2 regions of the Paenibacillus sp. FSL R7-0333 genome follow, and region 1 is predicted to be linked to the other one. Evidence: predicted binding sites of a transcription regulator. Region 1 holds the regulator's gene; the other holds the start of a gene.
The links. The regulator LexA, encoded in region 1, represses DNA repair genes until DNA is damaged. The targets are predictions, from matches to a motif close to CGAACATATGTTCG.

Region 1 (11,924 bases):
GATTTCAGTGGCATCCGTTAACACCTTACGCACGCTGTCGTACAGCCGGGTCACCGCTTCCGGTGACAGATTCTGAACAAGCGTAGATGGTAGCAGACGGGCTTCATAAGCAATCTCGTCGGCATAGCAGTTGCCGATTCCGGCCATAACATGCTGGTTAACCAGCAGACTCTTCAGCGCGCCGCGCCGTCCCTTGAGCAGTCCGGCGAAGCGTTCGGCCGTCATCCGGCGGTCCAGCAGCTCGGGTCCAAGCTTCCCCATTGCCGCTTCACCCTCCTTGACAGACAGCAGATGGAGATAGCCCAAACGCAGTCCCATGAAGTAGAGGATATGCTCACCGAACGCAAGCTCAACCTGTGTAGTACGGTCAGGACGTTCTTCCTCTGTACCATAGAACAGTAGTCCGCCCAGCATCAGATGCAGCAGCAGTCTGCGGCCGTCATGCAGATGGAAGAGGATATGCTTGGCGCGGCGTTCCACGAATACAATTCGGGCACCAACCAGTCCCTTCACGAATTCTTCAGTCTCCATATTGATAGTCTTTTCTCTATTTACGGTTACCCCTGTAATGGGTACGTTTATTAGATGCTGGCTAAGCAGCTTTCTGTAATTCTCCATTTCCGGCAATTCCGGCATATTGTCATCTTCCCTTCTTGGATGGTCAAATGGTCACCTTTGTCATTATACACCGAGCAGTACCATAAGTTCAGCTAAATCAGCACAAATTTCATCAGGCTTGACTCCGGTCAGCTGCTGGTAATGCTCCAGATTATCCCGGGTGGTAAGTCCCGTAAGCACCAGTACAGTCCGGCAGCCTGCATTGGCCCCCGCCAAGATATCCGTTCTCATATTGTCACCCACCATCACCGCATCCTCCGGCTTGATACCGAGCAGAGATGTCGCATATGTCACCAGGTGCGTCTCGGGCTTGCCGATGACCACGGGCGCCACTCCGCTGGCTGCTTCAATAGCTGCACCTATCGTACCTGCACCGGGCATCACTCCGTCATCGGAGGGAAGCATCAGGTCGGGATTGGTCAGGACGAATCTGGCTCCTTCACGAATCCAACGCGAGGCGCGGGCCAGTGCTTCATATGTAAAAGAACGGTCGATCCCCTGCACGACAACCTGCGGATGCTCGGAGACCAGGGTTAGCCCTGCCTCTGTGCAGGCTTCCACCAGCCCCTCTTCTCCAAGTATCGCCACGGATGCTCCCGGAGATTCTCCGGCAATGTAACGGGCGGCAGCCAGCGATGAAGTGCAGACCTCCTCGGGCCTGGCTTCAATGCCCATTCCGCGCAAATGTGCAGCTACACTCGCCGGTGTTCTTGAAGAGTTATTCGTCACATACAGGAACGGAATCTCCGCCGCACGAAGCGCTGATATCAGCCGCTGGGCCCCGGGAATCATTCTGCCGCCATGATACAAGGTGCCATCCAGATCAATTAACAAGCCTCCGATATTGTTCATAACTCCTCCTGTCGATTCGAACTCGTTGGTTCATCTCATTTATTATTAACCCTATGAATTATATTTCAGAGCAGCGGCGGCTTCTCCGGGAAGCACGCTGTGAATGGATTTATTGCCCGCCTGCCTGCTATTTTTAGCCGCTTCGTTTCGGCATTTTCTCTACTGCTTCGTACGCTTAATCCTCAGCTTTTACTTTAAATTTAACGTTCTTCGTCGAACGCTAGCGAACTCCTGCAGCGCCCGGCTATTTTTGGCATAGCCCTGTCATTTCCTGCGCTTTCCCGGAAAATAATTCAGTCCGCAGCGTCATTTCCCGGGGTTCTCCGGTAGACCGGGAAGGTGCAGAATTCCTCTGCCAGCAGCGTATTCGGGAAGATCTCCTGCGCTTCCTTCAGCAGCGGAGCGAGCTCCTCCTGCGAAGTGTAACGCGAGCTGAAGTGGGTCAAGATCAGCTCAGCCCCGCCTGCATCCCTTGCCAGCTCCGCAGCCTGCTGTGCAGTGCTGTGATGATATTGATGAGCCATTTCTGCTAGGCCATGGGCAAATGTCGCCTCATGAATAATCAGATCGGCATCCTGCGCCAGCGGCAGTGAGCCCGCACAAGGCCGGGTATCTCCCAGAATAACTACGATACGTCCGCGCTTGGGTGCATGAATCACCTCGGCCGCCCGGATCAGCACGCCTTCATCAGTCGTGATATCCTCGCCTTTTTTTAACCGGCCATATAGCGGTCCCGGCTTCAGTCCATAGCTCTTCAGCAGCTCCGTATTCAGGTTACCCGGACTGTCCTTCTCCGTAACCCGGTAGCCATAGCTGTCAATCCGGTGCTCCAGCAGTCCTGCTTCCACCTTGAAGGTCTCATCCTCAAAAATCAGCCCGCCGCTGTGCTCCACAATCTCCAGCTTATAAGGAATGCGGGACTGGCTGACAGACAGCGATATGTCCAGATATGCCTTGAGCCCGGGAGGTCCGTACACCGTAAGCGGTGAAGTCCCGCCCTGGTAGCCCCTGCTGGAGATGAGTCCGGGCAGGCCAAACAGATGATCACCGTGCAGATGGGTGATAAATAGCTTCTCCAGCTTGCCCAGCCGCAGCGGCGAGCGCAGAACCTGATGCTGTGTCCCTTCCCCGCAGTCGAACATCCAGAAGGTTCGCCGTTCTTCAAGCAGCCGGAGTGCAACCGACGTCACATTGCGCTGCAGCGTCGGCACCCCGGCATTCGTTCCGAGAAAATAGATTTCCATTATGCCCCTCCTCTCTCTCGCCCTGATGTCTTCCTTATTTTTTGTGATCTTGTCTGTTCTTATGACAAGAATTCTACTCTGTTTTTGCTGCAAAAGCATCTTTTGCAGCAAAAAACCTCCCGGTAACGGGAGGTTCCGAAAAGTCGGGGCATAGCCCCTTCTGACCGGTAAGCATGCGGAAGGCTCAGAGCTTCTCCACATTGAAATACTGCGCTTCCGGGTGGGCAAAGACCATCGCCGAGACCGAAGCCTCCGGCTCCATCATGAAGCCCTCGGTAAGCTGCACGCCGATATCCTCAGGCTTCATGAGCTTGAATAACGGCCCCTGATCCTCCAGATCCGGGCAGGCCGGGTAGCCGAAGGATACACGGATGCCCTGGTAACGTGCGCCATGTCTTTGCTTCATAGTCATATCTGCCGGGTCCGGGAATCCCCAGGTATCGCGCATCATATGATGGACACGTTCAGCCAGACCTTCTGCGACCTCAAGAGCGACTGCCTGCAGAGCATGGGAACGGAGATAATCACCCTTATCCTTAAGTTCAGTCGATAATTCACGGACCCCATGGCCCGCAGTAACCACCAGGAAGCCCACATAGTCCATGACTCCGCCCTCCACTGGCTTCAGGAAGTCAGCAAGGCAGAGATACGGCTCCACATTCTGGCGCGGGAAGGTGAAGGTATGCAGCACCTTGGCCTGATCCTGCGGATCATAGATCAGAATGTCATTCCCGCGTGACTGGGCCGGGAAGAACTGGTACATCGCATGCGGGACGATCGTACCTTCGAGCATCGCCTGATGCAGAATATCGTCCACGGTCTCTTTCAATTCTACCGTACGCGGGTCCCGCGCTGCCAATTGCGCCTCTACAGAGCCGCGCAGACCGAGATGATGGCCGAGCAGCATCTGCATATTCACATAAGGAATCACATGTCCCAGCGGATAATTCCGCAGGACATGACGCTCCAGATCAGGCGGGATGAACACCGGGGCATCTGCCGAGATTTTGGAGCGGACTGCGCGCGTAAGTTCGGGAAGCGGCGCTTGCGGAGCGACAGCTACGGCAGCCTCAGCCTCCTCGCGGACTTCCTCCTCAATCTTCACCCGCTCCAGCGGGTTCATCAGTCGGTTGGCGATATCCAGACCGTCCATGGCATCCTTGGCATATAAGACGAGCCCGTCATACTCCGGACGGATTCGGGTCTTGGTGAATTTGCGGGTCAGTGCCGCACCGCCCACCATAATCGGCACATCAATCCCGGCGGACCGCAGATCCTGCGCAGTCAGCACCATCTGCTGCGCCGACTTCACCAGCAGTCCCGACAAGCCGATGGCGTCAGCCTTTTCCTTGCGGAAGGCTTCAATAATATTCTCTGGCGGAACCTTGATCCCCAGATTGACGATCTCATAACCGTTGTTGGAGAGAATAATCTCGACCAGGTTTTTACCGATATCATGCACATCACCCTTGACGGTCGCAAGCATGATTCTCCCCTTAACCGAGGTCTCATCCTTCTGCATGAACTGCTCCAGATGGCTTACTGAGGCCTTCATGACCTCCGCACTCTGGAGCACCTCTGCCACGATTAATTCATTGTTATTGAACAGCCGTCCGACCTCAGACATCCCCGCCATCAGCGGTCCATTAATGATCTCCAGCGGAGGCGAGGTCTTCAGCGCTTCATCCAGATCCGGGATCAGCCCCTCCTTAGTGCCTTCTACCACATAGGAAGCTAGGCGCTCCTCCAGGGAGAGATTGGAGATCTTCTCCTTCTTCTCGACCTTTTTGCCGCGAAAAGCCGCCACGAACGCAGACAAGGTATCGTCATTCGTATTATAGATCAGCTCTTCTGCGAGCTTGCGCTCCTCTTCAGGGATCGATGCGTACCGCTCCACCTTCTCGGTGTTCACAATGGCATAATCCAGACCGGCCTTGGTGCACTCGTACAGGAATACCGAGTTCAGCACCTCGCGGCCGGCTTCCGGCAGACCGAAGGAGACATTACTGATACCGAGAATAGTGTGAACAGCAGGCATAGCCTCCTTAATCAGACGGATGCCGTCAATCGTCTCCTTCGCGGAGCCGATATACTGCTCATCCCCGGTTCCTACAGGGAACACAAGGGTATCGAAGATCAGATCCTCGGGAGCCAGACCGTATTTGTTGACAAGCAGATCGTAGGAACGTCTGGCCACCTCAAGTTTGTCCTTAGCCAGGATGGCCTGACCGGTCTCATCGATAGTGCCAACTACAATCGCTGCTCCGTATTTATGAATCAGTGGCGTGACAAGCTCGAACTTCTCTTCACCATCTTCAAGGTTAATGGAGTTAATGATCGCTTTACCCTGACAATACTGCAAGGCCAGATCAATGACCTTCGGGTCCGTCGTATCGATCATTAACGGCACCTTGACCTTCTTCACCACCAGCTCCAGGAACCGCATGATATCTTCCGTCTCATCCCGGTCCGGGTCCTGCACGCAGACATCAATAACCTGTGCGCCGCTCTTCACCTGGGCACGGGCTATCTCCGAAGCTTCCTCATATTTCCCCTCGACGATTAGACGCTTGAACTTCCGGGAACCGAGGACATTGGTCCGTTCACCGACCATATACGGACGGTTCTCACTCTCCACGTACACCGGCTCTATCCCCGATAAGGCCGGAGGATGCTGGCCGTCCAGCTTACGCGGCGGGTAAGCCGCCATCACTTCAGCCATCGCCCGGATATGATCAGGAGTCGTTCCGCAGCAGCCGCCGGCAATGTTCAGCCAGCCCTTCTCAGCGAAGCCGCCCAGCTTACGGGCCAGAGAATCCGGGGATTCATGATAATTCCCGTTCTCATCCGGCAGACCTGCGTTCGGGTAACAGCTGACGGCCGCTGAAGAGATCGCGGACAGCGAACGGATATGATCCCGCATGAACTCCGGTCCGGTAGCACAGTTCAGTCCGATGGACACCGGCTTCAGATGCTCCAGCGAAATATAGAAGGCTTCTATATTCTGACCGGCAAGTGTAGTTCCCATAGGTTCAATCGTTCCTGAAATCATCACCGGCAGCGTAATTCCGCTCTTCTCGAAGGCGTTACGGATGCCAATGCTTCCAGCCTTCACGTTCAGGGTATCCTGGGATGTCTCCAGGAGCAGCGCGTCCACCTTGCCGTCGATCAGGGCAACCGCCTGTTCTTCATAGCTGTCAATAAGCTCCTTGAAGGTGACTCCACCGGTAACGGAAAGCGTCTTGGTGGTCGGTCCCATAGCTCCTACAACATAACGCGGGCGCTGCGGTGTATCATATTTATCAGCGGCATTACGTGCAAGTCTGGCGGCCGCAAGGTTAATCTCCCGGGCACGGTCCTGAATATCATATTCGGCAAGCACCACTGAAGTGGCACCGAAGGTATTCGTCTCAATCAGATCTGCACCGGCCTCCAGGTATTTCTCATGAATGTCCTGAATAACCTCCGGCCGGGTCAGGACCAGCATTTCATTACAGCCATCCAGGTCATCCCCGCCGAAATCCTCACCGGTGAGCGGCACCTGTTGAATCATGGTACCCATAGCTCCATCCAGTATCAATATGCGCTGCTGCAAGCTCTCAGCAAGTGTGTATTTAGCCACTTTCCATCCCCCCAGTGAAACATTAGAGTAATTTTAGCAGAATAAAGGGATTTCGGAAAGCCTTCCTTTCCACCCTGCATTATTTGTATTTCCATTGATTTCATTTCTTTTAAGGCGCTACCACAAGTTTCTTGCTTGGCATGGAATGCTGCGTCCGGGCAGTCACATGTGAAGTGACATTGAATTCGCCTGCCTCTTCAAAGGTATATTCCCCGACATAAGCCCCTTCTCCAGCACTTTCACCCGTGATTTCAACCTTCCGGGTCTTATCCGCTGCCTCGTTGACTTCGAACATTACTTCTCTCGCATCATCAACCGGTTCACCGTCCTGTGTCACCACAGCCTTGAAGCTAACTGCCGTACCTGCGGTTACTTCCTCCGGGGTCCAGCTCAGCTCCACCTTAATCGGTGACATGGAGGAATTGGCCGCAGCATGCATCTGCATCTCATCTTCCTTATTCCCCGAGCATCCGGCTAGCGTCATCCCCATTATAATGCATATAAGTCCCCTGCGTATCCTTGGCTTCATCATCTGAAGTCCTCCCGGTTCATAGGTAGATTCTTCTTCATCCACGAACATATCCATTCTATATTACAATGAAAGTCAGATCGCTACTCTTCTTATTATACACATTTTATTCAATTTGCCTTAAAGAAGCTGCATGATTCACTCGTGAACATGAGAATAGTCATATCTTTATAAAAAATGCCAATATCCTAAAATAGGATACTGGCCTCATAGAATTCAATTATAGGGAGTCTACCAGCGGCAGAAGCTCCGAGAGATGGCTGATCTGGTAATCCGGCGTAATCTCCGGGTCCGAAGCTTTCGCGTTGCGGTTGATCCAGACCGTGGTCAGTCCGGCAGACAAGCCCCCAAGAATATCTGTCGTAAGCTTATCGCCCACCATTATCCCTTGCTCTGGAGTAATATCCAGCAGTCCGAGCGCATGCTCGAAGATTCCTTTGTCCGGCTTGCCTTTGCCGAAGCTTCCCGAAATCACAATGTGGTCAAAATATGGGGTAAGCTCCGGCACACCATCCAGCTTCTCCTGCTGAAGGGCCGGGCAGCCGTTCGTCAGCAGCAGCAGCTTCACCTTACCGCGCAGCTCGTCCAGCACCTGAAGTGTCTCCTCATAGATATAGGGACGGCCGCGGCGCTCTGCGGCGAACTTGTCAGCCAGCTGTGCAGCCAGCGCTTCATCCTCTACCCCGAGTGAGGCCAGGCCGCGGCGCCAGGATTCCTTACGGTAGACAGGGGCAAGCTGTTCCAGTTGACGGAACTCAGGCTGCTCACCGGCAGTGAAGTTCGCCCACAGCGCTTCATACGGGTTAATACCGATCAGCTTCGTGAACGGATACGTCTCATAGGATTCGTACAGTGTACGGGCTTCCCTGCGAACAGCAGCTTCCAGCTCCCCGGGATCAACGGAATCTCCAGCAGCCTCACAAGCATAGCGGAAGGCTTCTTCCACACTGCGGTCATCCCACAGCAGAGTATCGTCAAGGTCAAATAGTACGGCGGTAATCGGCATTTGTTCTTCCACTCCCTATATGCTGGTCTGTCTTCCTATTCGTGCACAACCTCAATGTTGTTGTTCTTGGCGAACTGCTCCAGGCGTTCCCCCATCGCAGCAGTGTCATATCGGTTAATCAGCTTGGAGAAAATCCACTGCTTGCGCTTACCCTTATACTTAATAGTAACTACACTGCGCGATAAAGTGATCTTCTCAATATCCGCCGCAGCCAGGAAGCGTTCGCGGTTATATTTAATAGTAGAGATACGCGCACGCTCAACCTTAAGGAACGGACGGCGGAAGAACAGCAGCGCAGCAAGCAGGAAGTACAGCACCACACCCAGCCAGTTGGCCAGAATCCCGCTTCCTTTGGCTTCGTCAATTGAGCCGACCACCCAGAACATGATGCCAAGCAGCATCAGTACAACGGGGAATACAATATTGCGGCCTTTGAAAATATCGATGCTTTTCGCGGCAGTCTTAGTGCTGGAAGTGTAAATGGAGTCCTTCCCCTGCTTCTTTCTTTGCTGGTTAATTTGCTTGGTGTTGCGTTGAACCATTCTTTCCCAAGAACGGGCCATGTAAGTTCCCCCTAGTCATCCTGTATTATCTATGAAAAGGCAACAGGCTAATGCTTAAGTCCGTTATTGCCTTCTTCATGCTCCGGATTGTCCACAATTTCGATAGTATCAAGCTGGGCCCGAAAGTTAGTGCGGATATTCCCCAGGTAAATCTCGCGGAGCTTGGCACGTTCAGCCAGTTCCTCTTCATTCAGGCCGCCGTTCTTAGCTTTGCGTGCCAATTCATTGATACGTGCGACCAATTCGTCAATATTCAATACGTTTCCCTCCCTCTAAATTCATTTTAACTTTGCCATGAGAAAAAGAGCTTGTCAAGGTCTACCCCCTGAAAGCTCTCCGAGTCGATCATTAGCATGACACATTCCTTCAATATACAGGTAAAGTCAGAATATCTCCGGCCTTAATGACGCTGTTCTCCAAATGATTACTCTTCATTATTCCTTCTATATATACGGCTGTCTTCATGTCCTCAGGCTTGTTGCTTAACGCAATACTCCATAAGGTATCCCCGCGTTCGACTACAATCCGCTTATCCGGCTTCATCGACGAGACCGAACCGGCAAAAACATTCCCCACCACAGTGAATCCCGAAATAACAAGCATCAGCACCAGGAGAATCTTCATCAGGCTGACCTGACGGAATAGTGATGAGAGCGCAGCGACACTATGAAGAATCGCGTCCTTGATCTTGGTTACATTACTATGAGCAGTTGGATTACCGGGAGCGGACACCTCGATATCCTCATTATTGTAGATGCTGTTGTATGTACTATACTTTAACATGATTATCATCCTCCAAACACATGTTCTTGCTTTCGAAAATAATATAACACGAACATGTGTTTCGATCAATAGTTTTTTCGGAACATTTGTTCTCTTTATTTCCGTTCTCTTATTTCCCTCATTTTAGAACTTATGTTTGTACGAACGGAAGTTCTATGTTATAATTTTCCCAAACATAGTATATGGGGTTGATACCGATGTCAAAGATTTCTAGTCGTCAGCTGGCGATCCTGGAATTTATACGTAATGAAGTCCGCAGCAAGGGTTATCCTCCGTCCGTCCGCGAGATTGGCGAGGCTGTCGGACTGGCCTCCAGCTCCACCGTGCATGGTCACTTGGACCGGCTTGAGAAGAAGGGCCTGATCCGGCGTGACCCAACGAAACCGCGTGCCATTGAATTACTCGGCCAGGAAGATTCAGAGAATGTGCATCAATTCGTCCAGACCGTTACCCGCATCCCGGTAGTGGGTAAGGTTACAGCTGGTGTTCCTATTACAGCTACAGAGAATATTGAGGATTACTTCCCATTACCTGCTCACTACGTAGGCGATAACAAGGTATTTATGCTATCTGTCCTTGGTGACAGTATGGTGGATGCCGGAATTATGAACGGGGATTATGTCATCGTACGCCAGCAGCAGACTGCCGACAATGGCGATATTGTTGTAGCGATGACCGAAGAAGATGAAGCAACTGTCAAGACCTTCTACAAGGAACGGGATCATATCAGGCTGCAGCCGGAGAATCCGGCGTACGAGCCTCTCCGCCTTAACCGCGTTACGATTTTGGGCCGGGTCATCGGATTATTCCGCGATATCCACTAATCTACTCCCCGCTTAACAACAGGCTGCTCCGCACCATGCGAAGCAGCCTGTTTTATGTTCATTTTACTTCGTGTAGTGGCCAAAAAGCTGTATACAAACATTTGTTCGCATTCGGCTTTTTGGCCATTTTTTCTGCGAACCGCTGCATAGCTCCGCACATATCCTGTTACAAAGGAGTGCTGATCTGTATGCCCAATTACCGAATTATCGTCGATCTGTCACAGCGCATGCTGTACCTGCTGGATAATGACGTTGTCACCAGAGGCTTCCCTGTCGGCATCGGCAAAATGTTAACCGTCTCGCCTGTAGGCGAATACACCATCATTAACAAACAGCCCAATCCGGGCGGTCCGTTCGGTGCCTTCTGGATGGGACTGTCCAAGCCGCATTACGGCATCCACGGAACCAATGACCCATCCTCCATCGGCCACATGGTCTCACACGGCTGTATTCGTATGTATAACGCAGATGTTCTGGCTCTAGCCGCCCTCGTTCCCATAGGTACCCGTGTCACCATCCGGGAATAGGAACGTCGCAAAAACCCTTGAGACGCCAGATTGCGTCCCAAGGGTTCCTGTGACTCATATAAATTAGAGCGGATACAGACTACAGCACACTTCTCAACAGACGGATAGCCACCGTATTCAAACGGATGGCCTCGCGGATCGATTCTCTGGCTGCCAGCAGTTCTCTTCTGGCCCGCGAACCTCTAGGCACCCTGCGCAGATTCTCATTGATTTCTTCCAGTCTCTCCAGCAGGATTGCCCGCTGTGTCAGCAGGACATTAATGGCTCTGCGAATCCGGTTACGTTCTCTTTGGCTCATCTTTACACCTCTTTTACACTTGGATAGTATAAGAGATGCCAAGAATGGCTCCAAAGATTGTGTGATTCGGCAGTAATGTTAGTTAGAGCTGCAGGTAGTGGGCAGCGAATCTGCTTACTTCTTGTTCAATCGTACCCGGAATTCAAATTCATCGCGTCTATAAGTCATTCCGGCCAGCACAATGTACTCCGGTGTCCATTTCTGTACAGGTCCGGCATAATCAGCAATCACATGCGGTTTGCCATCAACCAGCTGAACGACGTAGACCTGTACCTGTGCCAGTGCGGCAGCGAATAGATCAGCATCACTGGACAGTACTTTATAAGCCGTATTCAACTTCGTTCCTCCTTGTTCCACAACCATATTAAAGATTCCGTCTCGAATCTATTCAATTATACCGGGTCATGGAACAATATGTAAACCATATTTACAGCTTAATAAACAGGATTTTGAACAATCCGATATACTTCTTCGTGGCCCCGCCATCCCGGGTAAAAAAATTGGTATTCTTAAGGTCCGGTACACTGAATACAGAAAACAAAATGTAGTTATCCCTCACGGTCAAAGACTCAATTAAAGGCTGGGCCACCTGCTTGGTAATTCCGTCGCCTATTTCCTGACCGAGCGTATTTTCCAGATTCTTTACAGAATATTCACTGAATGCTTCCTTTCCCGGATTCGTAACCGCCATCACAATCAGAACAAGGATAAGAACCAGTAACGACTTACCGCCCGATCTCCTGCGGACTCTGCGTGCAGGACTTGGCGTATCATAACGCGAATTCATTCTTTTCCCCCTCAACTACAGAATATATATTATCTCTTGCAGCAAGACCCCCAGCGGATTCAACATCATCCGGTACAAGAACAGCATCCCACCTGTAATTCCACTGGCCCCGACATCAACACTGCTCCAATCCCACACCGGCAGAGCCGGCGCATCCAGCCCATATTGCTCCATAAGCCTAGTTTGGGTCTCCGCTGGCACAGCCACTCCTTCCGCCCCAGCCACCGGACATGTTAGCGCCAGGATGAGCATCAGCGAAAGCATAATCTTA
Region 2 (11,924 bases), 140 kb from region 1:
GCCTACAATGTCTCCGATAAATAAAACTTTAATAATCTTCTCCTCCTAAATTTTTGGTTTGTGTATGCTCTGCCAACCATAAATCGCTGCTTAAGTATAATTTCACCTATTCTGCTTCATTCCAAACTCCACAGCGTGCTGCATGAAAAAAGGCCCCGCAAGGGGGCCGATTTCCTTATTTATTTCGCATATTCTACAGCGCGTGTCTCGCGGATTACCGTAACCTTGATATGACCCGGATAATCCAGCTCACTCTCAATCATCTTCGTAATATCGCGGGCCAGACGGAAGCTTTCGGCATCATCAATCTTCTCAGGCTGTACCATTACGCGAACCTCACGGCCCGCCTGAATGGCATAGGATTTCTCGACACCCTCGAAGGACTCCGAGATCTCCTCCAGCTTTTCCAGACGTTTGATGTACGTTTCCAGGGTCTCACGGCGTGCACCTGGACGGGCAGCCGACAATGCATCAGCAGCTCCCACCAGCATAGCAATAACCGAGGTAGCCTCGCAATCTCCATGGTGGGACGCGATACTGTTGATAACCACCGGATGTTCCTTGTACTTCTTCGCCAGTTCGACGCCGATTTCAACATGCGAACCTTCCACTTCATGATCAAGCGCTTTGCCGATATCATGCAGCAGTCCGGCACGTTTTGCAAGCACGATGTCTTCCCCAAGCTCACCGGCCATAAGTCCAGTCAAATAAGCAACCTCCATGGAGTGCTTCAGTACGTTTTGACCGTAGCTCGTGCGGAATTTCAGGCGGCCCAGAATTTTGATCAGATCCGGGTGCAGACCATGAACGCCAACCTCGAAGGTAGCCTGTTCACCGTATTCGCGAATCCGTTCATCCACTTCTTTGCGGGATTTCTCCACCATTTCTTCAATACGTGCAGGATGGATACGTCCATCTGCCACCAGCTTCTCCAGTGCCGTACGGGCCACTTCGCGGCGGATCGGATCAAATCCTGACAGAATAACTGCTTCCGGCGTATCATCAATAATAAGATCAATCCCGGTCAGAGTCTCCAGCGCACGGATATTGCGGCCTTCACGACCGATAATCCGGCCCTTCATCTCTTCATTCGGCAAGGTAACGACAGATACCGTAGTTTCCGCCACATGATCAGCCGCACAGCGTTGAATCGCCAAGGTGATAATCTCACGGGCTTTCTTGTCCGCTTCTTCCTTAGCTTGCTGTTCGATTTCCTTGATCATCTGAGCAGTTTCATGGCGAACTTCCTGTTCTACATTGCTGAGAATGATACTTCTGGCATCATCGATGCTCAGATTGGAGATACGTTCCAGTTCAGTAACCTGATTCTTGTAAATAACATCAATTTGCTGTTGGGTTTCATCAATTCGTTTCTCTTTGTTAGCTACTTGTTCTTCTTTTCGTTCAAGCGATTCCATTTTTTTATCCAGCGATTCTTCCTTTTGCAGCAAACGTCGCTCTTGCCGTTGGATTTCATTCCGACGTTCACGAGTTTCTTTCTCAGCTTCGGTACGGATTCTATGAACTTCGTCCTTAGCCTCAAGTACCGTTTCCTTCTTCAGCGCCTCCGCCTCTTTCTTCGCGTTCTCCACGATGACTACGGCTTCTTTCTCTGCGCTGGAAATCTTAGCTTCTGCAAGGGATTTACGAATAAAATAACCGAATCCAAAGAATGCTGCAGCTACAACGAGAACGACAATGACCCAGATCAATGGATCCATCTGTTCACCTCCTCGCTGATATCCTCCAAGGCTCTTTCCCTTGGGTATTTGTGCAGTTGTTAAACTATCCGTTCATCACCATACAAAAAACCGGTAATACACCGATTGCCATACTGCACATGCTGCACATGGACATTGCCCGCCTTATCCGGCGATTACATTTCATATGAGTTGTACGCGAACCGGAACATAAGAGTCTGCTTTTTGGGAAGGAAAAAGGATTCTTAGTTTATGCCGATTCATGTTATATTTTATTATTTATAAAAAGACCTTGTCAAGAGAGTCGATAACCGTAATAAAGTCAAGAGAATCAATCCGGGAAGTAAAACTCCTCTTCTTCCCCCTCAGAATCCTGCTCATCCCGCAGAATCCTGATCACCTGGCGCACCATTTCTCCTGAGAATCCCCGGCGCATCAGGAACGCCCCTGTCTTCCGCCGTTTGTCGTTCACATCTCCCCGGATCGTATTCCATTTCTTCCGTCCGGTCAGCAGCGCGCTCTCCAGCTCCTGCTCGGGTGTGATCTCATCCAGCGCTTCCGCAATCAGCGACTTATCAATTCCTTTCTCCCGCAGCTCCTGCCGGATCCACATCTTGCCCTTACGCTGATTCACAATCCGCTGCTCCGCCCACTGCTTGGCGTACAAGGGATCATCAAGCAGACGTTCCTCCTGCAGGCGGAGCAGAACTTCGGCAATAACAGTCTCCCCTATTTCCTTCTCCCTTAAACGGCGGGCCATCTCCTGTGCGGTTCTGGGCTTGCGCTCCAGATACCTAAGCCCCTCCACATACGCCCGCTGGCGCTCGTCTGCGGCAACGATATCCTCCAGATCCGCTTTTATAAAAGCACTTCCGGTAATCATCCGGTATTTAATCATGACATCTTCATGAACAGTCATGTTGTAGTCTCCGAAATGGATTAGATAACGATAATTAGACTTCTTAAGCCGCTCTACCTTTGTAATTACCAGCTCTTGATCTGCCGGGAAATCCGCCAGCACCTGCTGCTCATCCTGTTCTTCGAATTCCTCATCCAATTGTATAACCATCCTGCCGATCACCTACTTAAGCTGAAATATTTGCGAAAAGGCACCCTGTAATATCCTCCACAGGGCGCCTATCCATCATGACTTCATTATTCAATTAGAAGTAGAGGAGTACTTAATTACTCGATCTCAAGCAGCAATTTCTCTTCTTCCTCTTGCTCCGCAACCACATCTGCTTCAGATGGTGCCGCTACCAGAGTTGTCAGATTACTTGCCTCACGGATCTTGTTCTCGATCAGCAGAGCAATATCCTGATGTTCCTTCAGGAACTGCTTGGAATTCTCCCGTCCTTGACCCAGACGTTCGCCTTCATAGGAATACCAGGCTCCGCTCTTGTTGACAATATCCATCTCCGTACCGATATCCACAAGGCTTCCCTCTCTGGAGATTCCCTCGCCGTACATGATATCTACATCCGCTTGCTTGAACGGAGGCGCTACCTTGTTCTTCACAACCTTGATCTTCGTGCGGTTACCCACGACATCGTTACCCATCTTGATACTCTCTACCCGGCGCACATCCAGACGGACGGAGGAGTAGAATTTCAGAGCGCGTCCACCCGGAGTGGTCTCTGGGTTACCGAACATTACGCCAATCTTCTCACGAAGCTGGTTAATGAAGATCGCAATGGTGTTGGATTTGTTAATGGCGCCTGACAGCTTCCGCAAGGCCTGGGACATCAGACGGGCCTGCAAGCCTACGTGGGAATCACCCATGTCGCCTTCAATTTCCGCCTTCGGCACAAGTGCTGCTACAGAGTCAACTACAATGATGTCTACTGCTCCGCTGCGTACAAGCGCTTCAGCGATTTCCAGGGCCTGTTCACCCGTATCAGGCTGGGACAGCAGCAATTCATCAATGTTAACGCCAAGCGCCTTGGCATACTTGGGATCAAGCGCATGCTCAGCATCGATGAAGGCAGCTTGTCCGCCCTGCTTCTGTACTTCAGCGATCGCATGGAGTGCAACCGTCGTCTTACCGGAAGATTCCGGTCCATATACTTCAATAATACGTCCTTTGGGAAGTCCGCCAATACCTAGTGCAATATCAAGTGCCAAAGATCCGCTAGGTACAACTTCCACTTTCATGTGAGTGGATTCTCCCAGTTTCATTACCGAACCTTTACCGAATTGTTTTTCTATTTGACGAAGCGCCATATCAAGCGCTGCACGACGATCTGACAATCAGACCACTTCCTTCACTGTTTATAGTATTATAATAACGTGTTTTGAAGGGCTTGCCAAGTCTTTTTTAGAACATACATTCGTTTTTTTTGCTCCCAGGGATAATACTCCCTTTTATTGTAAGATGAAGGCCTCCTTCCGGATGCAAAACTCAGCAGGTGCTTCTCTTCCGCTTCTTACGTTAACAGGAACAGCCATAGGGTAATTTGTTATACCTAATATAAAACAAAAAACCGTAGCATGATCGCTCAAGCCACGGTTCTTCCGTATACATGAATTATATACCGGCCCGTACAGTTATTGCAAGGCCGAGCCTTCCAGCGGAGTAGCAACCTTGCGTTCTTCCAGGCGGCGCCACAACCGGTACAGCAGCGCCTTGACGGTGCGCAGCCGGATGTTCTCACGGGTGCCCTTCAGATTCAGCTCATATACCTCTGTCTTGCAGCCCCGCTCAGCCAGTCCTACGAACACAAGACCCACCGGCTTGCGCTCGGAATATCCCGGTCCGGCTACACCGGTAACCGATAAGCCGAAGTCCGTGTCACCGATCATACGCACCTGCTCAGCCAGTACCTCCGCAACCTCGCGGCTCACCGCTCCCGGGGCATCCGGACCTTCAAGCATGGCGGAAGGCACATTCAGCAGTTTCTTCTTAATATCATTGGAATAACAGACGATCCCTCCGGCAAACATGGAGGCGCTGCCCGGAATATTCGTAATGCTCTCCATCAGCAGACCGCCTGTACAGCTCTCGGCAGCACTCAGAGTGAGTCCCGCATCCGCCATCCAGTCCACAATCAGCTGCTCCAGCGGCACATCGATGTTGGCATACAGATTCTCCGGCAGAATGTCAGCAATCGTCTTCTCCAGAGCATCGAGCTTGACCATAGCTTCCCGCTCGGACGGCGCCTTGGTGGAGATGCGCACGGTCACTTCGCCTTCCTTGGCATACGGGGCAATCGTTGGATCGCTCTGGCTGCGGATCAGCTCAATCAGCTTGTCCTCCAGCAGCGACTCGCCAATCCCGGCGAACTTCAGCATCTTCGAGTAGAGCGGCATTTCACCAGTAAGTGCATGCTGCTGAAGCCATGGCTTGGCCTTATCCGTGAACATCGGCTTCATCTCCCGGGGCGGGCCGGGCAGCACGATATAATATTTGTCTTCTTCTGCAAAAGCAATCCCTACCGCAAGGCCGGCATCATTGGACAGAGGAGTCGTCCCTTCAATGACAAGCGCCTGCTTGCGGTTATTCTCAGTCATTACAATCTTGCGGTCATCGAAGAAGCGCTGCACATGATCCATGGCCAGCTGGTCGATGTGCAGGGTCCGGCCAAGCGCCGCAGCCAGCGCATCTTTGGTCAGATCATCCTCGGTCGGACCAATGCCGCCCGTGAACAATATAACATCCGCCCGGCTCTGAGCAATCCGGATCGCTTCCAGAAGGCGGCTTTTGTTATCTCCCACAACGGTCTGAAAATAAACGTCAATGCCTAATGCAGCCAGCTCGACTGAAAGAAACTGGGCATTGCTGTTCACGATTTGTCCAAGTAAAAGTTCTGTTCCAACGGCAATAATCTCTGCTTTCATAGCTGACGTTCTCCTCCTGATTGTAGGTATCCTGCAAGGTTCAGCCTGTTCCAGCCTCTCAGGCTTTGTTCAAATCCAGCAGATCCTTATTCTTCACGAAATAATCAATGCCAGAGTAAATGGTAATGATGGCTGCCGCCCAGATGGCAATGTCATCCACAGGGATGCTGACGAACTGGAACGGGAAATTGTTAAGCAGCAGCAGGGAAATAGCAACAATCTGAATCACTGTTTTTACCTTTCCCCATTTGCTTGCAGCCACTACCTTCCCTTCCAGCAGTGCCACCTGGCGCAGGCCGGTCACGGCAAACTCGCGGCTGATGATGACAATGGCAATCCAGGAATCGCATCTTCCCAGCTCGACCAGCGAGATCAGCACGGCCGAGACCAGCAGCTTATCCGCAAGCGGATCGAGCAGCTTGCCCAGATTGGTGACCATGTTATATTTTCTGGCTATGTAACCGTCAATTCCATCGGTACTGGCTGCCAGCAGAAAAATAACTGCCGCGACCAAGTGATTAATTGAAAGCTGAAAGGAGCCCCAATGTATCGGTTCCGGATAGAAGCTGAAGTCCACCAGCAGAAAAAACATCATGATTGGGATAAGGCAAATACGTGCTAATGTGATGCGGTTGGGTAAATTCACTGAAGGTTCCTCCCCTAGTCCATACGAATCCGGTATTCCAGCATTTTCTTCAAAACTGCTTAGCTAGTATATTATAGCCATAAATAAGTGTCAAAAAAACATGAAGCACCCCGCAAGTAAGGTAGTATACAATGCGGGGCACATGATCTTACTTTAAATTGTTAAACTGTAAATCAAGCGGCAAATCAGCCTTGCGTAAAAGCTGGATAATCTGCTGGAGATCGTCGCGGCTTTTGCCGGTCACACGGATCTGATCACCCTGGATCGTGCTCTTAACCTTCAGCTTGGAATCGCGGATCAGAATATTGATCTTCTTCGCGTTCTCCTGGTCTATCCCTTGGCGCAGTCCCAGCCGCTGGCGCACCGTGCCGAGCGAAGCCGGCTCCACTTTGCCGAAATCCATATTTTTCAGCGTGATTCCCCGCTTCACCATCTTGGTCTGGAGGATATCAATAACTGCATTCAGCTTGTATTCATCCTCTGAGGCGATGACAAGCGCATCCTTCTCCAGCTTCAGGCTGCTCTTGCTGTTCTTGAAATCAAACCGGTTATCAATTTCCTTCTCGGTCTGATGAACCGCATTGGTCAGCTCCTGCATATCCATCTTGGATACGATATCAAATGAACTTTCTGAACTCATGGTTCCACATCCTTTACTTACAATTAGTCTGTTCCTATTATATGAGATAGGGGCTCTTAAGTCTAATACTGGAAAAGAGTCAAGTGGAAACGGCATTCCGTCCTTTGTAAGGACGGTACCGTTTCAGCGAGAAATAGAAGGATAATTTATAGCGTAAACATATAAATTCTTATATTTTCACCTAAAAACACGCCTCCCGGAACCTGTCCGGGAGACGCTCACCTCTAAATATTATCTGCTGCGTGCAGGAGCCCGGAACATATCCAGAATCCCCAGCAGAACATGTGCCAGTCCAAAGCCCAGAATACCATATCCCCAGGCGCCCGGTGTCAAATAATACCCCAGGAGACTGACAATAATGCCAAGCCCTGTTACAATCCAGCTGACGGTCATGAGAGAATACACCTCACTTTGGCGTAAGAACTGTTAAACACTTCTAGGTTCTCCATTCTGCCAAAGACTATACATCGGGTGTACTATTCTCCTGTAGTGCTACCGTCAGTAGCGCCGTCCGTCCCGCTATCCAGTTCAAGGAGCAGGCGCGAGGAGGTTTTGCCGTCGGTGATAGCCTGTCCGTTGACCGAAATTGCCGTAGCTGGTGAATATCCCGATTTGATATACATTCCGCCGCTGTCCAGTGTAAAGCTCAGATTCTCACCGGCCTTGGTGTTCCCGAAGCTGAGCTTCTCCCCCTTGGAGTTCTCGCCCTTGTACACTTCAAGCCAGCTGACTCCGGTCGCGGCAATCTGTACCTGAACCGGGGTTCCAGCAGGTGCAGAGACCTTGTAAATGGTCGTCTTGCCCGATTTACGGTCCTGAGTAACGGTGACAGCACCCGGAGAAGACGATGGAGACGGCTCTGGAGTTGCAGCAGGCGCAGTGGTTGCCGCGGCTCCTGCATCAGGTGTAGCTGCCGCATCCGCTGAAGGCACTGCACCGCCTCCAGCGGCAGTAGGAGAAGGCTTAGCCTTAGCCGGATCTTGCGTCGCGGTAGTCATGCTTGCATTATCCGCTTTCTCCGGCGAATCATTATTCATTGTGGAAGAGGCATATAAGTAGATGACCACCAGAATCAGCACCGGGAAGGTCCACATCAGCAAGGTCGGGAGCCACTTGGCGTTACGCTCCGTTTCAGGCTTGCGGCTGCGCTTCTGAATCACGGTCTCCATGGTAGTATCGACGGGAGCAGCAGGCACATTGCCGTGCTCCTCCATCAGCTCATCCGGGTTAACCCCGACCGCCTCGGCATAGGTTTTGATAAAGGCCCGGACATAAAAGCTGCCCGGAAGCACTTTATAATCCCCTGCTTCGATGGCTTCCAAATATTTTTTGCGGATCTTTGTTACTTCCTGGACATCATCAAGACTCATCCCTTTTTGCAGACGAGCCTCCTTCAAATGCCGGCCCAGTTCCGACATACCATCACCTCCTGAATGTTGTGTGAGCAATGCTCTGAATGAAATATATTAAAGATCTTCACTGTAGCTTGTCGTAAACGACTCGTACAATATCTCTTCGTTCGGTGAATTGCGCAGCTCAATAATAATATCGAAGTCATCGAAGGTGAATTCGGACTCCCGCACAAAAATATCAGGATGCTCAATCACCTTGGTGCTTGCCATACTCATGACATTCTGCAGCAGGTTATAATGCTTCTCGTTCGAGCGGATGGTGCTGACGATCCCGTCAATGATAAATACATTATGCGGATTCATCTCGTCTTCGGCGAGCTGGCTGCGGACGGTCTGGCGCAGCAGCGTAGAGGAGACAAACGTCCAGCGCTTCATCGCACAGACGCTGCCGGCAATAATCGATTCTGTCTTGCCTACCCGCGGCATGCCACGTAGTCCTATAACCTGATTGCCTTCTCTCTTAAACAGCTCGCCCAGGAAATCGACCAGCAGCCCGAGCTCATCGCGGGTAAAGCGGAAGGTCTTGCGGTCATCCGAATCCCGGTCGATATACCGTCCATGCCGGACCGCCAGCCGGTCCACAAGCCGCGGTGTACGGAGTGCCGTAACCGTTATATTATCAACTTTCTTGAGCATTTCGCCCATCAGCATGATCTTCTCATCGTCGCTGGTTTCCAGCAGCATTCCACGCGTCTTGCCTTCCACGCCGTTAATCGTCAGAATATTGACTTCCAGCATCCCCAGCATGGAAGCAATGTCGCCTAACAGACCGGGTCTGTTCTTATGTATCTTATACTCCATATACCATTGTTTATATTCCACTTGTGCGCACCTCATAGATTCCTTTTCCCTGCATGTTGTTTCAGATACACGGGTCATGTTAATGATATATAAAAAAAAATTGAAAGGCAAGGACACGATTGTAATAATTGCAGAAAAGCTCCCGCAAGGGGAGCTTCTTCCGCGTACCTATGCGTTTTTCTTCGCCAGTTTGACCATGAGTCCGGCAATGGTATGCTTCTCATCATCCGTTCCGACATCCCACAGCTCTTTGATGGCCCGGTTGGAATAGTTGCCCGGATCGACCTTCTTATCGAGGAATTCCCCGATTTCGAACGCCAGCTTGGTGATGGTCTCGTCGCTCATCCCCATTTTTTCAGCCTGAATGACCCGGTCGCCCAAAAAACTTTTCCAGGTATCAAAGTTCTTCACTACGGAATCTGTTGACATCTTAAATCCTCCTCAGGTTTGTAATGATATTGAGATTTAGAAGCAACAGTTATAATATGTCTCAAGCCGGAAGGTCTTATGCTGGAGCATTTCTCCAGAGCAGGCTCATGGTTCCTGGCATTATACCGGTTATTACGTAATCCAGCCGCCGTTCGGACTGATGACCTGACCCGTAATATAACCGGACTCAGGCAGCGCCAGAAAATAAACAAGCGAGGATATATCCTCAGGGGTAGCCAGCCTCCCCGCAGGGATCTCCTCCTCCAGCATTTTCAGTTCATCCGCCTGCAGATTGGACAGCATGGCCGTATGAACTGCTCCAGGCGCTACAGCGTTCACAGTGACCTTGGAGGGGGCCAGCTCCTTGGCAAGCGCCTTGGTAAAAGCATTCACTCCGCCCTTACTGGCCGAATAAGCCACTTCACAGGAGGCACCCGAGATCCCCCACACAGAAGACACATTAATGATCCGGCCGTAACGCTGCGTGACCATATAAGGCATGAAAATCTGGCTGCACATGAAGGTGCCCTTCAGATTCACCGCCATGATATCGTCCCACTCCTCCTCGGTCAGATCGGCTAACATGCCATAATGAGCTTTCCCGGCATTATTGACCAGGATATCCGGCATCATGCCGCTGCTCTCCAGTCTTTCGGCCATGCGTACGAGCTGACTGCGGTCTTTCATGTCCGCCGCTACGGTCATTACCTTCGCCCCCAGCGCCAGACAGCGCCGGGCCACATCATTTGCCGCTTCATGCGAATTCATATAATGAATCACAATGTTCATTCCCACCGAAGCAAAACGCTCAGCGATCGCGCCGCCGATTCCCCCGCTGCCCCCGGTAATGAGCACTGTCATTTCGCCAATCGGTTTGCTGTCCTCTCCCGGTAACATCATTAAGGACTCACCACCAGCGATACGGCCAGCTGCTCCCAGTTCACATGATCATGGAGCCGGGCATTCACTTCATCCAGAGTGATCGATTCATACAGGGGAAGCACTTCAAACAGATCTCCTCCACGGAACTGGTAACGGGTGAACTCATGGGCAATGCTCTCCGGCGAATTCAGCATCCGCAGGAAGCCGCCGATTTTCTTTTTGCGGGCTCGTTCAAAATCCTTCTCCGCGAAGCCCGTCTCCAGAATGCGTCCAACTTCTGCCTTAATCCGTTCAAGCAGCAGACCCGGATCTTTGGTATCGCCGCCAATCGCCGAGAAGGCATACTCCGCAGAGCTGTTAAATTCATGGCCGAAGATGTCCGAGATCAATTCCTCGTCATAGAGCTTCTGATACAATGCCGTACTGCTGCCAAACAGCAGGTCCAGCATCAGCTTCGTGGTCAGATCACGGCGCACCGCCGCTTCACCGCTCAGACCATCCACCTTTTCCTTGAAGCCGAACATCATTTTGGGAATGGAGACAGCAAGTCTGCTCTCCACATGCTTCGAGGCTACCTGCTCAGGCTCCTCCGCGAAGATACGTGTAATTTCACCCTGCTTCTCATAGCTCTTGCCTTGCTGATTGCTGCGGATCAGTTCAAATACCTGCTCAGGGTCCACTCCGCCGACAACGAACAGCAGCATATTGCTGGGATGATAGAAGGAGTTGTAGCAGGTGTACAGCGTTTCCTTCGTAATGGTTGAGATGGATTCGATCGTTCCGGCAATATCAATGTGAACCGGGTGAGTAGCATACATGGCTTCAATCAGCCCGAAATAGACGCGCCAGTCAGGATTGTCGGCATACATATTGATTTCCTGCCCAATAATCCCCTTCTCCTTCTCCACGTTCTCATCGGTAAAATAAGGACGCTGCACAAAATCAACCAGCGTGCTGAGATTCTGCTCAATGTTCTCCGTGGCCGAGAAAAGATAGACCGTCTGGTCGAAGCTGGTGAAGGCATTGGCCGATGCGCCATTCGACGCAAAGGTGGCAAAAATGTCGCCTTCCGGCTCCTCGAACATTTTATGCTCCAGGAAGTGGGCAATTCCGTCGGGTACTGTAGTCTCCTCGCTGCCCGCCACCTTGAAGTGATTGTCTACCGAACCGTATTTCGTGGCAAAGGTGGCGTAGGTTTTGAGAAAAGCCGGCTTCGGCAGCACATACACCTGCAGTCCGTTATCCATAACCTCGTGATAAAGTGTTTCTTGAAGCCGTTCGTAATGGAGCTTCTCCATCCCTATTCCTCCTTCCCTGTCAGGAAATAAATCGTATCCAGCTCAAAAGTATCCGCTGCAGCCTTCACTTCAGCCGCCCCCATGCCGTCGACCTGGTCCATCAGTTCCTGGGCAGAACGGTCTTTGCCGGATAGCTGGCGGTTGAAATCAAAGGAAATCATCTCAAACGCCGAATCCTGAATCTCGGACAGCAGGTTGCGGATCATCGCCTTCGTCTGGCTAAGCTCCAGGTCAGTGATATTGCCGGCCTTCAGCTCATCCAGCTGCTTGCGGATAATA

Region 2: recA (recombinase RecA) is a predicted target of LexA. The motif match lies at 4,020-4,033, and genes of this name have one in related genera.

What each region holds. Positions count from the first base shown of each region.
Region 1 covers NZ_JBBOBZ010000001.1:3,918,688-3,930,611, forward strand. The annotation lists gene MKY86_RS16350 (Fpg/Nei family DNA glycosylase) at 1-636, opposite strand, end outside; gene MKY86_RS16355 (TIGR01457 family HAD-type hydrolase) at 682-1,470, opposite strand; gene rnz (ribonuclease Z) at 1,764-2,714, opposite strand; gene metH (methionine synthase) at 2,899-6,276, opposite strand; gene MKY86_RS16370 (FixH family protein) at 6,446-6,868, opposite strand; gene MKY86_RS16375 (HAD family hydrolase) at 7,086-7,871, opposite strand; gene MKY86_RS16380 (hypothetical protein) at 7,907-8,434, opposite strand; gene MKY86_RS16385 (DUF896 domain-containing protein) at 8,482-8,691, opposite strand; gene MKY86_RS16390 (LysM peptidoglycan-binding domain-containing protein) at 8,801-9,217, opposite strand; gene lexA (transcriptional repressor LexA) at 9,415-10,041, shown strand; gene MKY86_RS16400 (L,D-transpeptidase) at 10,230-10,568, shown strand; gene MKY86_RS16405 (hypothetical protein) at 10,648-10,866, opposite strand; gene MKY86_RS16410 (hypothetical protein) at 10,981-11,202, opposite strand; gene MKY86_RS16415 (hypothetical protein) at 11,294-11,653, opposite strand; gene MKY86_RS16420 (hypothetical protein) at 11,669-11,924, opposite strand, start outside.
Region 2 covers NZ_JBBOBZ010000001.1:4,063,431-4,075,354, forward strand. The annotation lists gene MKY86_RS17005 (TIGR00282 family metallophosphoesterase) at 1-33, opposite strand, end outside; gene rny (ribonuclease Y) at 180-1,721, opposite strand; gene MKY86_RS17015 (regulatory protein RecX) at 2,032-2,769, opposite strand; gene recA (recombinase RecA) at 2,886-3,950, opposite strand; gene MKY86_RS17025 (competence/damage-inducible protein A) at 4,248-5,537, opposite strand; gene pgsA (CDP-diacylglycerol--glycerol-3-phosphate 3-phosphatidyltransferase) at 5,596-6,183, opposite strand; gene MKY86_RS17035 (YajQ family cyclic di-GMP-binding protein) at 6,332-6,823, opposite strand; gene MKY86_RS17040 (hypothetical protein) at 7,055-7,216, opposite strand; gene MKY86_RS17045 (RodZ domain-containing protein) at 7,300-8,241, opposite strand; gene MKY86_RS17050 (DUF3388 domain-containing protein) at 8,290-9,057, opposite strand; gene MKY86_RS17055 (DUF3243 domain-containing protein) at 9,205-9,465, opposite strand; gene ymfI (elongation factor P 5-aminopentanone reductase) at 9,598-10,365, opposite strand; gene yfmH (EF-P 5-aminopentanol modification-associated protein YfmH) at 10,365-11,645, opposite strand; gene yfmF (EF-P 5-aminopentanol modification-associated protein YfmF) at 11,648-11,924, opposite strand, start outside.